3 regions of the Alteromonas australica genome follow, and region 2 is predicted to be linked to each of the others. Evidence: predicted binding sites of a transcription regulator. Region 2 holds the regulator's gene; each other region holds the start of a gene.

Region 1 (4,545 bases), 1.9 Mb from region 2:
CCGCCTGCGTGCGCTTTACGCCCAGTAATTCCGATTAACGCTCGCACCCTCCGTATTACCGCGGCTGCTGGCACGGAGTTAGCCGGTGCTTCTTCTGTTGTTAACGTCACGGCTAGCAGGTATTAACTACTAACTTTTCCTCACAACTGAAAGTGCTTTACAACCCGAAGGCCTTCTTCACACACGCGGCATGGCTGCATCAGGGTTTCCCCCATTGTGCAATATTCCCCACTGCTGCCTCCCGTAGGAGTCTGGACCGTGTCTCAGTTCCAGTGTGGCTGATCTTCCTCTCAGAACAGCTAGAGATCGTTGCCTTGGTAAGCCATTACCTTACCAACTAGCTAATCTCACTTGGGCCTCTCTTTGCGCCGGAGCCTAAGCCCCGTTTGGTCCGTAGACATTATGCGGTATTAGCAGTCGTTTCCAACTGTTATCCCCCTCGCAAAGGCAAGTTCCCAAGCATTACTCACCCGTCCGCCACTCGTCATCTTCTAGCAAGCTAGAAATGTTACCGTTCGACTTGCATGTGTTAGGCCTGCCGCCAGCGTTCAATCTGAGCCATGATCAAACTCTTCAATTAAATATATTTAAGCCCCCTCAGAACGTGGAGCGCATTATAGATAGCTAGACATAAAGATCAATACTTAAATGAGATTTTTTTGCTTTTTAGATCATTTACGCACTCAAACGTCTATTTTTACAGCATTCCTTACCTTTCCATACGCCTTTAGACTACTTTTTTCACATTCTGTTGTTCAAATTGTTACAAATGAGTAAACTATGACCAGCCTCCAATATGATAATAAACACTAGAAAGGTAGGTATATGAAAGTAGGCTTTATTCAATGCACTGTAATTAGTGCAATTTTTGCAATAGCAGGTTATTTGTTATTTTCTTCTGCTAGTTTTAATACTCACATTCCACTTACGGTGTCAGGCTCTCTGTTACTCAGTGGAATACTTACTCCTTGGCTGGCGTCGCTTCTTAACTCTACGCCCTCTTCTTCATCGGAATCTTCTAATAGTGCAATCACTGAAACGTTATATGTGGGTAACTTACCCTATCGTGCCAATGAATCTGCAGTAAAAGAATACTTCGGAAGTTTTACCGATGTTCAATCTGTGCGTTTAATGAAGGATCGCAAAACAGGGAAAAGAAAAGGGTATGGGTTCATTGAGGTTCTGACTGATGACATTGAGACAGTAATCAATAAAACCAATGATTCTATTTTTCAGGAACGTACTCTTAAGGTACGACCGGCGAAAGATAAAGTTGAACATGCGTAAAATAAAAAACCTGGGCTAGCCCAGGTTTTTTTTATTCTTCTGTTTGTTGCGGTACTGCGTTAAGTAACTGCTGATTAAACGAGTGGAACCGGTTAATCGCTGTCACTAAATCAGGTACTTGCACATCTTCCATTTCGTTAATGATCCCAGCGATCAATGAATTATAGTCTTCGCCTGATTCTAACGTATTTGTGGCGTTTTCAAATGCACTCATCATTTTCTCAAGATATTGAGAAATGGGACTAACAATGCTTCCGTACTGATTTTCTACTTCACCGTTTTCACTGTAGTGCTGAATATTCTCGTAGGCCTTAACCACTTCAGCCTGTGTGGTTCGGTTAAGTTGCAATGCGTAACCGACGAGTTCCTTATCATCGAACCCCAAGGTTAGGGCTTGTTCAAATGCTTTGTCTACATCACCATTGTAAAAAGTATCAGCGAGATCCTGTGTTTGCTCCACCAAGTCAGCAATGGCGGTAAGCTCTTCTTCGTCTAACTCCCCTTTTAAAGAAAAGCTAATTCCATTACTTTCGAAGTACTGATAACGCTCTACCTGCTGCGAAGATGAACCTTGGTTATCTTCGTTGCTGGTGTCGGCATCCTGGTTATTCTCACTCGCACTGTAAAATGACGACGCACTAAATTGCTTTACGGATTCAAAACGTAGTTGAACTTCGTCACCATCTTTTGTGCGAATTAACAAACTTCCCGATTTGGCGTCGGACATATTTAATGCATTTAGCTCGCTCGCATTCACACCGGGATTAAAAATATCTGTCTCTAACTCATTTATACCGGTATCGATCAGGTCTCTGCTGCGTGTAATGCCTTCTTCAATTTCATCGTTCATAAAACCGGCAAGATCTTTTTCTGCCATCGCAAAGCCTTTACTCACCCCTTCTCGCGCTTGCGAAAATAGGTTGTTAAGCTTTTCATCATTCGCGCCACCCTCAGCTGCACCACGAATAACACCACCAACAAAATTAAGTACATTCTTTGCCACTTTTTCAAAATCGAATAGGCTCGTTTTCCCACTCTCTTCTGACGATTGACTGTCCTGTGGGCGCTTTCCATCAATGCTCACATTTTGGTTCAAAGCGCCGCTAACGACCTTTAAACCAATGGTGGTCTGAGAGCTATTCACCGTCACTGTGGCTGCCTGTTGCTTTGCAAATTCAGCGGCTTGTTGTAACCCCTCTTTCTGAAGCTGCTGCTTAATAGCATCATTGGGGTGAACAGCTGCCTTTTCATCGGCTTTTTGGTCGCCCATAAAAGCCTTAACTTGACTGACGTTCATAATTAGATCCTCACTATCCTCATTAGTGGTTATCGGCAGCAAATGCACTTTGTTTAATTTTAGTACTAAAAAACTTTCCTCACACGTGCTTTACTCGTTGCACATATAATAGAAGTCACTACAATTCGCCCACTTTGTTTTATCTGCTAATCACTAAATGGAGAGCCCAATGACAGTACCTGGCCATCAAGAATATCAAACACAACTGGATGAAAAGGTATCAAGACTAACGCAGTTGCTTTCTCCTTTTAGTGCTCCCGCTCCTAGCGTGTTCGCATCAGCCCCTGTTCATTATAGAATGCGAGCAGAGTTTCGCGTATGGCATGAAGGTGACGATCTCTATCACATCATGTTTAATCAAGAGACCAAAGAAAAATACCGCGTTGACCAATTTGCTCCCGCATCTAAAACAATCAACGACGCCATGACAGCGCTACTCGAAAAAGTAAAGCCGTCTGACGTTTTGCGCAAAAAGCTTTTTCAAATAGATTACCTTTCCGCTCTTTCTGGTGAATTAGTCATCAGTCTTTTGTATCACCGACAGCTAGACGATGCGTGGGAAGCCGAAGCCACTAAGCTACGGGAAGCGTTGCAGTTACAATTTCCCGCAGTCAATATTATTGGCCGTGCCCGTAAACAGAAAAGGGTAATAGGCGGCGATTTCGTAATAGAACGTTTACCTGTGAATAGTCATACCTTTGTCTTTAAGCATATAGAGAACAGCTTCACGCAACCAAATGCAGATGTGAACTGTAAAATGATTGAATGGGCATTAAACTGTGTGGCTCCTCTGAAAGGTGACTTATTGGAAATGTATTGTGGTGCGGGAAACTTCTCAATCCCTCTCGCGCTTCACTTTGATAATGTCATTGGAACAGAAATTGCCAAGCCTTCGGTACAAGCTGCACAGTACAACATTGAAAAAAACAACTTGGACAACGTTAAAATAGTTAGGCTTGCGGCGGAAGAATTTACTGAAGCGATGAAAGGTGAGCGTACGTTTAGCCGCCTTGAAGGGATTGACCTATCTGCCTACAACTTCACTACCGTGTTGGTCGACCCTCCAAGAGCAGGCTTAGATCTAGATTCTCTTAAAATGATCCAAGATTACGAAAATATTATCTACATCTCCTGCAACCCTGAAACCTTGGCAGAAAATTTAACCCACCTTTGCGAAACACACGATATCGCGGAATCAGCGTTATTCGACCAGTTTCCTTTTACGCATCATATTGAGGCTGGCGTGTTATTAACCAGGAAGGGGTAAATAGCGCTGATGGTGCTAATAGACTAGCAATACGCTTTATTTAAACGACTGAGTTGTTGCGCCCATTTGTACAAAACGCAACTGGGCCTTAACTCTTTCACCAATTTCTAATCGTAGTTTTGTGTCGGCCTCTAGCGCTTCGGCACCTGCACTAAATACCAGCCTAACCATGGCGTCAGCTTGTAATTGTGCAATACGGTATTCGACACCCTGCCGCTCAATAATATAATCGGTGAGCTCTTCCACGAAATGTTGAATCTCTCTAAACACCGCCAGCCGATAAGCGCTTGACGTACCGGTATGCTCCCTCAACAACAAACGAAAAACATTTTTGTTAGCGGCAATGAATTCCATAAAGGTTTCAACTGACGTGTTAATGACGCCTCCACCCGACGCAATGCGTCGCCTAGCCTGACGCATAAGCTGACGTAAAGCTAAACCCGCTTCGTCAACCAGCGTTAAACCCAGCTCATCCATATCCTTAAAATGACGATAAAATGAGGTAGGTGCAATACCTGCTTCTCTCGCCACTTCACGCAAACTAATGGCGGATAAACTGCGATTTTCATCCAACAGCGAAAATGCGGCGTGAATAATGTTTTGGCGAGTTTTTAACTTTTGTTCTTGACGACTCACGGAAGCCCCAATTAATTAGAGAGACATAGTTTAACGCAACTTAACGCCTAAGTAGAGC
Region 2 (4,545 bases):
CGTGAGAAAAGCACAAAGTAGCGAAGAATTAGCGGATTTGCTTTTCCAATTACGCCACAAGCGACTAGTCTTAATTGACACCGCCGGTTTTAGTCAGCGAGATAGCCGATTAATTAAGCAAATTCAGCAATTTGAAAACGGTCAAATGCAGCCGGTGAAAAAATACTTAGTGGCGCAAGCGAATACGCAATACCCTGCTTTACAGCGTATTATTGAAGCGTACGATGGCATTGAGTTAAATGGGTGTATCTTCACGAAGCTAGATGAGTGCTACTCTTTAGGGGAAGTGCTTAGTGCTGCGGTAGAGTATCAGCTTCCAGTAAGCTATGTTACCGATGGACAGAAAGTACCAGAAGATATTAAGGTTGCTGAAGCAAAATCTTTAGTATCTGCTGCAGCAAAGCTTTATAAAAAGTATGGTTTGAATCATACTAGTAGCAATAATGTGATCAGAACAGCACGAGCAGTATGATTGACGATCAAGCGAGTAGCTTACGAAAAATGAAGCAATCACGGTTAATCAAGGTTATCGCAGTCACCGGTGGTAAAGGTGGCGTCGGTAAAACAAATATAACGCTTAACACCGCTATTGCGATGGCAAAGCAAGGAAAGCGTGTCATGGTATTGGATGCAGACTTAGGTTTGGCCAATGTTGATGTCATGCTTGGGCTTAGGGTAGAAAAGAACTTATCCCATGTGCTGTCTGGCGAATGCACCTTAGATGAGGTGTTAGTCACTGGACCACACGGAATAAAGATTGCGCCAGCCACTTCAGGTACGCAGTCTATGGCTGAGTTGTCTCCTACTGAACATGCCGGGTTAATCCGCGCGTTCAGTGAGTTACGCTCGCAAATTGATGTGCTTATTGTCGATACCGCCGCCGGTATTTCAGATATGGTGCTCAGTTTTTCAAAAGCCTCACAAGACATCATGGTGGTAGTTTGTGATGAACCAACATCACTGACCGACGCTTACGCGCTGATAAAAATACTCAACCGAGAGCACGGTGTGTTTCGCTTCAAAATTGTGGCAAACATGGTGCGTGACGTGCGCGAAGGGCAAGAGTTATTTAGTAAGTTATCAAAAGTAACCGGGCGCTTTCTTGATGTTGCCTTAGAATTAGTGGCGACAGTTCCCTTTGATGAGAACATCCGTAAAGCGGTGAGAAAGCAAACTTCTATTGTAGATGCGTACCCAAGCTCGCCCGCAGCGGTAGCTATTGGTCAGTTGGCGAATAAAGCATTGTCATGGCCTATTCCCGCGCAACCAGGTGGCCATTTAGAGTTCTTTATAGAGCAGTTGGTGTCGGATAAAGCAGTAGGAAATCAGCGTTGAATAGCAAGGCAGCCGCTTATCAACAACAAACAGATAGGTCGCAACTCGTAGAGCGTCACGCTCCACTAGTAAAACGAATAGCCCATCACTTGATGGCCCGGCTCCCTGCCAGCGTGTTGGTAGATGATCTTATCCAGTCGGGAATGATTGGCTTATTAGAAGCAGCACGAAATTTCGATGGCTCGAAAGGCGCAAGTTTTGAGACATTTGCCGGTATTCGTATTCGCGGCGCCATGCTAGATGAAATACGCAAGGGTGATTGGACACCACGTTCGGTACATAAAAATGGTCGTGCCATCACCGAGGCCATTTCATTAGTCGAAAGTGAAACAGGCAGAGACGCGCGGGATGTAGATATTGCTGCTAAGCTAAATGTCAGCATGCAAGACTATCATCAAATGCTGAATGAAGTGAATGCAGGCAAGTTGGTAGGCATTGAAGATTTAGGTGTTTCGGAAGATGTGATTTCTACCGAGCAAAATCGTGGTTCCGACGCGCCCCTAGAGGATTTGATGCAAGGTGCGTTTCAAAAAGCGTTAGCGCATGCGATTACTACCTTGCCAGAGCGAGAAGCGATAGTGCTGTCTTTATACTATGATGAAGAACTGAACCTCAGAGAAATAGGTGAAGTTCTTGATGTGAGTGAGTCAAGAGTCAGTCAAATTCACAGTCAGGCCATGTTAAAACTCAAATCACGAATGAAGTCGTGGCAAGCTGACGAAGAATAGATATTAATAACAATTAACCCCTCAGCGGAGGCTATTTTGGATAAAAGTATGAAAATTCTTGTGGTTGATGATTTTTCTACCATGAGACGTATCATAAAAAACCTGCTTAAAGATTTGGGTTTCTCCAATATCCAGGAAGCGGATGACGGCAGTACCGCCTTACCTATGCTACAGCAAGGCGATTTCGATTTTGTAGTAACCGATTGGAACATGCCAGGCATGCAAGGCATCGATCTGTTACGCGCAATTCGCGCTGACGATAAGCTTAAGCATTTGCCTGTGTTAATGGTAACAGCAGAAGCGAAAAAAGAGCAGATTGTTGCGGCAGCGCAAGCCGGTGTAAACGGTTACGTTGTTAAGCCATTCACTGCTGCTACGTTAAAAGAGAAGCTCGATAAAATTTTCGAACGTTTAGGTTGATCCAGACGCTCACCAGAGATATGAGGTTTACTGGATGTCAACACAAGTAAATGTTCCTATTACCCTTGAAGAAGCCAAACAATTGGTTGCCTATTTGGAAGAGGGTGATTCTGCTTCAGCTAATGCCATCTTAGAAGCGGCGTCAATGAAAGAGTCTATTGAGCTCTTCGCCGAGGTTGGAAAATTGACGCGCCAACTTCACGACGCGTTAAACAACTTCCAAATTGATGATCGCATCAAAAACTTGGCCAATGATGATATTCCCGATGCGCAATCGCGTCTTACCTATGTCATTGAAGAAACAGAAAAAGCCGCAAATACCACTATGGATGCCGTTGAGGCCAGCATGCCAATTGCTGAACTATTAAGTTCACGCATAAGCAGCGTGATGCCAGAGTGGAAAAAACTAATGAGCCGTCAAATCGAACTAGGCGAATTCAAAGCTTTATGTGCAGATTTAGACGAATTGTTGGAAGACGGCGCTGAACAATCAGCTAAACTTACACAGTTACTGACCGAAGTGTTAATGGCACAAGGTTATCAGGACCTGACCGGGCAAGTGATTCGCCGGGTTATAGATTTGGTTAAGGAAGTTGAAGATAGCTTAGTAAACATGCTTACTATGTTTGGTGAGCCTGAGACATCTGAACAGACGAAAACACCGGTCGAAACGGTCAAGAAGATCGATGGTGTAGAGGCGGAAGGCCCCATTATCGATGCCGACACGCGAGATGACGTTGTGTCTGGCCAAGATGATGTTGATGACCTTTTGTCTAGCTTAGGTTTTTAGGGGAGCGGGCGCATGTCGTTTGATGTTGACGAGGATATATTACAGGACTTTCTGGTTGAGGCCGGGGAGATACTTGAACAATTACAAGAACAGCTCGTTGATCTTGAAAACAATCCAGAGGATGCAGATTTATTAAATGCAATCTTTCGGGGTTACCATACTGTCAAAGGTGGAGCAGGATTTTTATCACTCACTGAGTTGGTTGAAATTTGCCACGGCGCAGAAAATGTTTTTGACGTCATGCGCAACGGTCAAAGAACCTTAACACCAGAGCTTATGGACATCATATTACAAGCCACCGATGTGGTTGTAGAGATGTTCGAAAATGTAAAATCGCGCGAGCCTCTTGTACCCGCAGACGCGAAGTTAGTCGATACACTGCATAAGTTAAGTCATCCTGAAACGCCAGGGGAGAATATCTTCGGTGACGATGACGCGTCTGCCCCGCCAGCGCCGAGTAGTGAGGCACCAGAAGAAGAGTTTGCCATTGAAGAGCCAGCGGCTCAGGAAGCTGCATCTGACGGTGGTATTGACGATATAAGCGAAGACGAATTTGAAGCACTTCTTGATGAGCTTCACGGCTCTAGTGCACCTGGCGCAGCGTCCAAAGCGGCACCAGCGCCTGCAGCGCCAACGCCAACGCCTCCAGCCGGGGGTGACGATATTACAGACGATGAATTTGAAGCACTGCTCGATGAGCTTCATGGAAAAGGTCAATTCAGTAATGAAGAGGCCGCCGAGCCGGCAAAACCCGCAGCGCAACAACCTACTGCACCAGCAGGTTCAGACGACGAAATATCTGATGATGAGTTTGAAGCACTGCTAGATCAACTTCATGGCTCAGGACAAGGGCCATCGAAGAAAGAGGAAGCTCCCTCTAAACCGGCCCCAGCGCCTGTGGACGAGAAGGCGACTCAAGCGGTACAAAAGGCGAAGCAACAGCAAGCGGCTGCATCTGCACCGAAGGCCGCGCCAGCGCCCAAAGCGCCGGCAGCTAAGGCTCCAGCAGCGAAAGAAGCCGCTAAGAAAGACGATAAAAAAGCCGCGCAAGCTCCGCCGCAAGCAGAGACAACGGTTCGGGTTGACACCAAACGCCTTGATCAAATCATGAATATGGTGGGTGAACTGGTATTGGTACGTAACCGATTGCTAAGTCTTGGTATTAATACCAATGACGAAAGCATGACAAAGGCCATCGCCAATCTCGACGTGGTTACCGGTGACTTGCAAGGTGCGGTGATGAAAACGCGCATGCAGCCCATCAAGAAAGTG
Region 3 (4,545 bases), 980 kb from region 2:
ACCCTCAGAAGGTTTGTCTAATCGTCCAACCGGAAATATGCGCTGTTTGTGATTAATAGCATCAATAATATTGCCTTTTACATGGCGCTCTGTGGTGCAGGTAATACCGATGGGCTTATTGTAAACGATGTATACCCTGTCTGATTTATCTTTTGCGACTGCCTTAACAAGTTTGCCATCTACCCTCACCTCGTCTTTAGGCCCAATTTTAGTGCCTAATTCTGGTGGCTTGTTATTGACTGTTACCCGCTTTTGTTCAATTAACTTATCGGCTTCTCGTCGCGAACATAACCCAGTGTCACTGATGTATTTATTTAGCCTCTTTTCTGTTTGCTCGCTCATGATATAAACCTTTATGTAACGGTGTAATTTTTGCTGAATAACTGGCATAAAAAAACGAGCTAATAGCTCGCTTTTTAAATCTTTACGATGGCGAATGGGAACTTAGTATTCCCACCAACATTCTTGCCACCACTCTAAGAACTCTTCAAAATCGATAAAACCATCGTTGTTTTCATCAATAAGTTTGAAGCCTTCTTCTACATGGCTCGCTTTTGTTTTTGGTGAAATGACCGTCAGTAATTCAATAAACTCAGTTAAGTCTATTTGGCCGTTACCATCGCGATCAAAAAAGCTAAAATCTTTTTTTATCTCTTCAATTTTTTCGTCTGAAAGTTGGGCGTCCACTCGCTTTCCCTTTTAGCTACAACATTTAAGGGAGAGTGTAACGCCCTTCTCTTTCAGTGTCTACGCTTGATTTTCTTTCGCTTTTAACGCGCGTTCGCGTTGTTGCTGCGCTTTTTCTTGGCGCTTCTGTTCCATGGTCAAGCGTGCTTCGGTGCCAACGTGTTCTTGCTGACGTTGCTTCGCCAGTTGCACCTGCTTTTCGCGCTCTCTGAACCGCGCAAGCTGGTCTTCGGTGTGGGTGCCATAGCAGTGTGGACAACTAACACCCGCTTCATACTTATCACTTTGCTTATCTTCAGCAGTAATCGGTAAGCGGCATGCATAACACTGTTCATAATGACTTTTTTCCAGATCGTGGTTAACCGCAACGCGATTATCAAACACGAAACAATCCCCTTCCCAAAGTGACTCTTCTTTTGGCACATCTTCTAAGTACTGGAGGATGCCGCCTTCTAAATGATAGACCTCTTCAAAACCTTGTTCTTTAAGGTAAGCGGTGGATTTTTCACAGCGTATACCTCCAGTACAAAACATGGCGACTTTTTTGTTTTTCTCAGGGTCTAGGGCTTTTTCCACGTACTCAGGAAACTCTCTGAACGTTTCCGTTTTCGGGTCGATGGCATTTTTAAATGTGCCAATTTCGATTTCGTAGTTGTTGCGCGTATCAATAACGGTAACGTCTGGGTCGCTTATTAACGCATTCCAATCTTTTGGCTTAACGTAGGTGCCTACCGTTCTTCGGGGGTCTATACCTTCAACACCCATTGTGACGATTTCTTTTTTCAGTTTTACCTTGGTGCGATAAAACGGTTGTTCGTCATGTAACGACTCTTTGGTAGAAATAGCGTTGATGCGAGCATCATTGTTGAGGTAGTCAAGTAAGGCATCAATGCCTTCTCTACTGCCGGACACAGTACCATTAATGCCTTCTTCGGCAAGTAACAAAGTACCTTTAATTCCGTTAGATTCCATAGCCTCTAAAAGAGGCTGGCGCATAGCTTCGTAATTTTCAAGCGCAACGAATTTATACATCGCGCAAACAATATATTTAGACATGGTGTTCACCTTTGCTAGTTGGAACGTAAAACCAGTGCAAAAAATGCGGCGCGGAGTGTAACAAATGGCCAGGACGATTGCCAGTTTAAGCAGCAACAGCCTGTTTGGCGTTGAGAATAACCTCTTCCATAAGTGTGTTGTCTTCGTACAGGGTCGAACTGTATTGCTTGGAAAGTCGCTTTTGCGCCCCTAAGGGACAGTTATTAACAATGTCGTCGCTTATTTTCTGCGCATTATCAACCTGTGCCAGTGGCATGGGGTGCATGGCCAGGTGTAGCCGTGCGTCTGCAAACTGGTGTTGACTAAATGCCTGGTTCACGCGATTCAAGGTTTCCCAATGCAAATCGTCTGCTGACAAGGCCGGGTGGCGGTAAAAATTTAGCGAGCGAAGTTGTGTTTCAACGTCAGGCGTAGACGCAGTGGGGCTCTCAATGCCAATAGTATCTGCCAGTGCTGTCTGTTGCATCGCCAAATACAGCGAAAACAATCGCGCATTTTTGGTTGCGTTTGACAATTTCCCGTTAAGTTCAAACCCACTACTGGGATCGATGGAAACAGTGGCTTGGTCTATAGAGTGATTCACAAATCGCCGTTAATCATTTGATTACATACGTACGTTGTCGGCAAGATAATGTTTTTCTTAAGCTTATTCTTGCTCTAATGGTTATTTTAATTAATCATGTAGTTATGCGTATTGTACTTATTTACTCGGACACGAAATGAACTTTGCTAATAAGCAAGTGCTTATTGTTGAGGATCAGCGCCCCTTTTTATTGCTCCTTCGCGGTTTAATGCATTCTATGGGTGCCACGGATATCGTGACCAAGTCTTCTGCTGAAAAGGCCATTTCAATTTGCCGTAAGCAAAAATTTGATGTGGTAGTGTCAGATCTACACTTAGGTAGTGACCGGAAAAACGGCTTTGAGTTTGTAGAAGAGTTAAGGGTAAGACGGTTAATCAAGCCTACAACGGTGTTCATTTTAATTAGTGCTGATAGTGCGAGGCCTGTAGTACTGGGGTCTATAGAACGCCGTCCAGATGATTACCTTATTAAGCCTTTTTCTCAGGTTCAGTTAAAATCCCGTATTTCTAGGGCGTGGTCTAAGCGCCAATATTTAGGTGATGTTTACCGTGAAATTGCCAATGATAATTTAAATACGGCGGTAGATATATGCGAAGACTTACTCGCCAGCCCCTCTCCTTACAGAGGCAGTTGCGAACAACTCTTAGTTGAACTGTACTGGCAACTTGAACAGCCAGACAAGGCACTTGATGTACTCACGCCCTACTTAGATGGCAAGCCCATTATGTGGGTGCAGGTAGCGTTGGGGAAAACCTATGTTCACTTGCAGCAATACGATAAAGCGATGGACATGGCTGAACAGGTTCTAAAGCGAAATCGCTTCAGTGCGGAAGCACAAGACATTTTGGCACAGGCCAGTGATGCCAAGCAGCAAGGTGAATTAGCTATAAGCGCCATACGGCAAGCGATTAAGCTATCTCCTTTTTCACTACCTCGCCATTTTCACGCGTGTGAAATTGCTCGTAATCACGACGATTACCTATTAGCTGCTGAATCGAGTTTCGCCATTTGGGATTTGTCCAAGCGAACGGTACATTACGACTGTCTTCATTGGTGCGGTTACATTAGAAGTTTATTGGATGTTGCAGAATATACCGATGATAAGCGAACTCGAAATAAGTACCAACAAGAAGCATTGTTAGCGCTACAACGTGGCAAGTTTGATGAATACCTCCATCGCCTAGATGAAGATTTTGATGTGGAAATTTTTGGCCGAATCATGAATGCTCGGGTGAACGCGATTGACGGCAAGATGTTAGATGCCAAGAAACACTTAGTGCGATCGCAATGGGCAATTGAAGAGAAGTACCAAACTCCGCCTATCGCTTTCATTCCTGATAGCATTAAAGTTATGTATGACTTAGGTGAATTTGAAGATGCGTTAAAACTGCAGGAAGTATTAAAAAACAGTGAAGGCAATCTTGACCCTAATAGCCGTTTTTTACTTTCTAAAGAGCAACACAACTCAAAACAAAACTTTGCTAATTATCAACAGTTTAATCGCGAAGGCATAAAGTACTATCAACAAGGTAAATACGAGCAAGCAAAAGCAGCGTTTGCCCTTGCTCAAGGGTTTGCGCCGGTGAATACCGGGGTCACCCTAAACCTACTGCAATGCTTACTACAATTACTTTTAAAATCCGACAAGCCTTCTCGCGAAATGATGTTAGAGTGCAGAAAGCTTTTCAAATTAATAGATGATATGCCTTTAAAGCAACAACATGCTGAAAAGTATCAGACACTAAGGCAGGAACTAGACCAGATTATAGGGTGAACATAATGAAAACAGGTATATCACTACATGCTACAGTTTCTGTCTTTTTACTTAGCGGTTGTAGTCAAACGCAGCCTTGCGAAGATATTGTAGAAGTTAACCGACAATTACACGTTTGTGAAACCCTCGCCAGAACAATGGATGATAACCGATACCCTCAACAAGCCATAACAGCCAGAAAGCGTTATCAAGCAGAGTGTGAAGATTTTCGATTTTATCGTGACGATTACGACACTATTTGTAAGGGGTCAAACGTTGCCATTGGAAAAAATGACAAGGAAACGTCAAGTAAAAAATAGCCTGTTCACCGCTCGTGCCAATGTCAGTGATGTCGATGGGTATTCGTTGTTGAATTTTTCATGATATTTTTGTGACATCTGTCAGTTTTCCTTACATAATTAGATTCATCATTTTTGTAAGGCAAGTACCCTATCATCACTAATGG

What was found. Region 2 encodes FliA, which starts transcription of late flagellar genes. Its sites were predicted from a motif close to CTAAAGNTNNNNNNNNNNNNGCCGATA; they were not measured.
Region 1: EP13_RS15545 (DUF5610 domain-containing protein) is a predicted target of FliA. The motif match lies at 2,615-2,641, and genes of this name have one in related genera.
Region 3: EP13_RS09585 (VC2046/SO_2500 family protein) is a predicted target of FliA. The motif match lies at 2,362-2,388, and genes of this name have one in related genera.

Annotation. Positions count from the first base shown of each region.
Region 1 is NZ_CP008849.1:3,566,769-3,571,313, forward strand. It holds rRNA gene EP13_RS15535 (16S ribosomal RNA) at 1-580, opposite strand, end outside; gene EP13_RS15540 (RNA recognition motif domain-containing protein) at 826-1,287, shown strand; gene EP13_RS15545 (DUF5610 domain-containing protein) at 1,319-2,584, opposite strand; gene trmA (tRNA (uridine(54)-C5)-methyltransferase TrmA) at 2,754-3,851, shown strand; gene fabR (HTH-type transcriptional repressor FabR) at 3,888-4,487, opposite strand.
Region 2 is NZ_CP008849.1:1,192,420-1,196,964, forward strand. It holds gene flhF (flagellar biosynthesis protein FlhF) at 1-472, shown strand, start outside; gene EP13_RS05170 (MinD/ParA family ATP-binding protein) at 469-1,335, shown strand; gene EP13_RS05175 (RNA polymerase sigma factor FliA) at 1,332-2,063, shown strand; gene cheY (chemotaxis response regulator CheY) at 2,100-2,483, shown strand; gene EP13_RS05185 (protein phosphatase CheZ) at 2,518-3,273, shown strand; gene EP13_RS05190 (chemotaxis protein CheA) at 3,286-4,545, shown strand, end outside.
Region 3 is NZ_CP008849.1:2,175,442-2,179,986, reverse strand. It holds gene rluF (23S rRNA pseudouridine(2604) synthase RluF) at 1-342, opposite strand, end outside; gene EP13_RS09595 (EF-hand domain-containing protein) at 445-687, opposite strand; gene trhO (oxygen-dependent tRNA uridine(34) hydroxylase TrhO) at 748-1,743, opposite strand; gene EP13_RS09585 (VC2046/SO_2500 family protein) at 1,829-2,326, opposite strand; gene EP13_RS09580 (response regulator) at 2,463-4,100, shown strand; gene EP13_RS09575 (hypothetical protein) at 4,106-4,399, shown strand.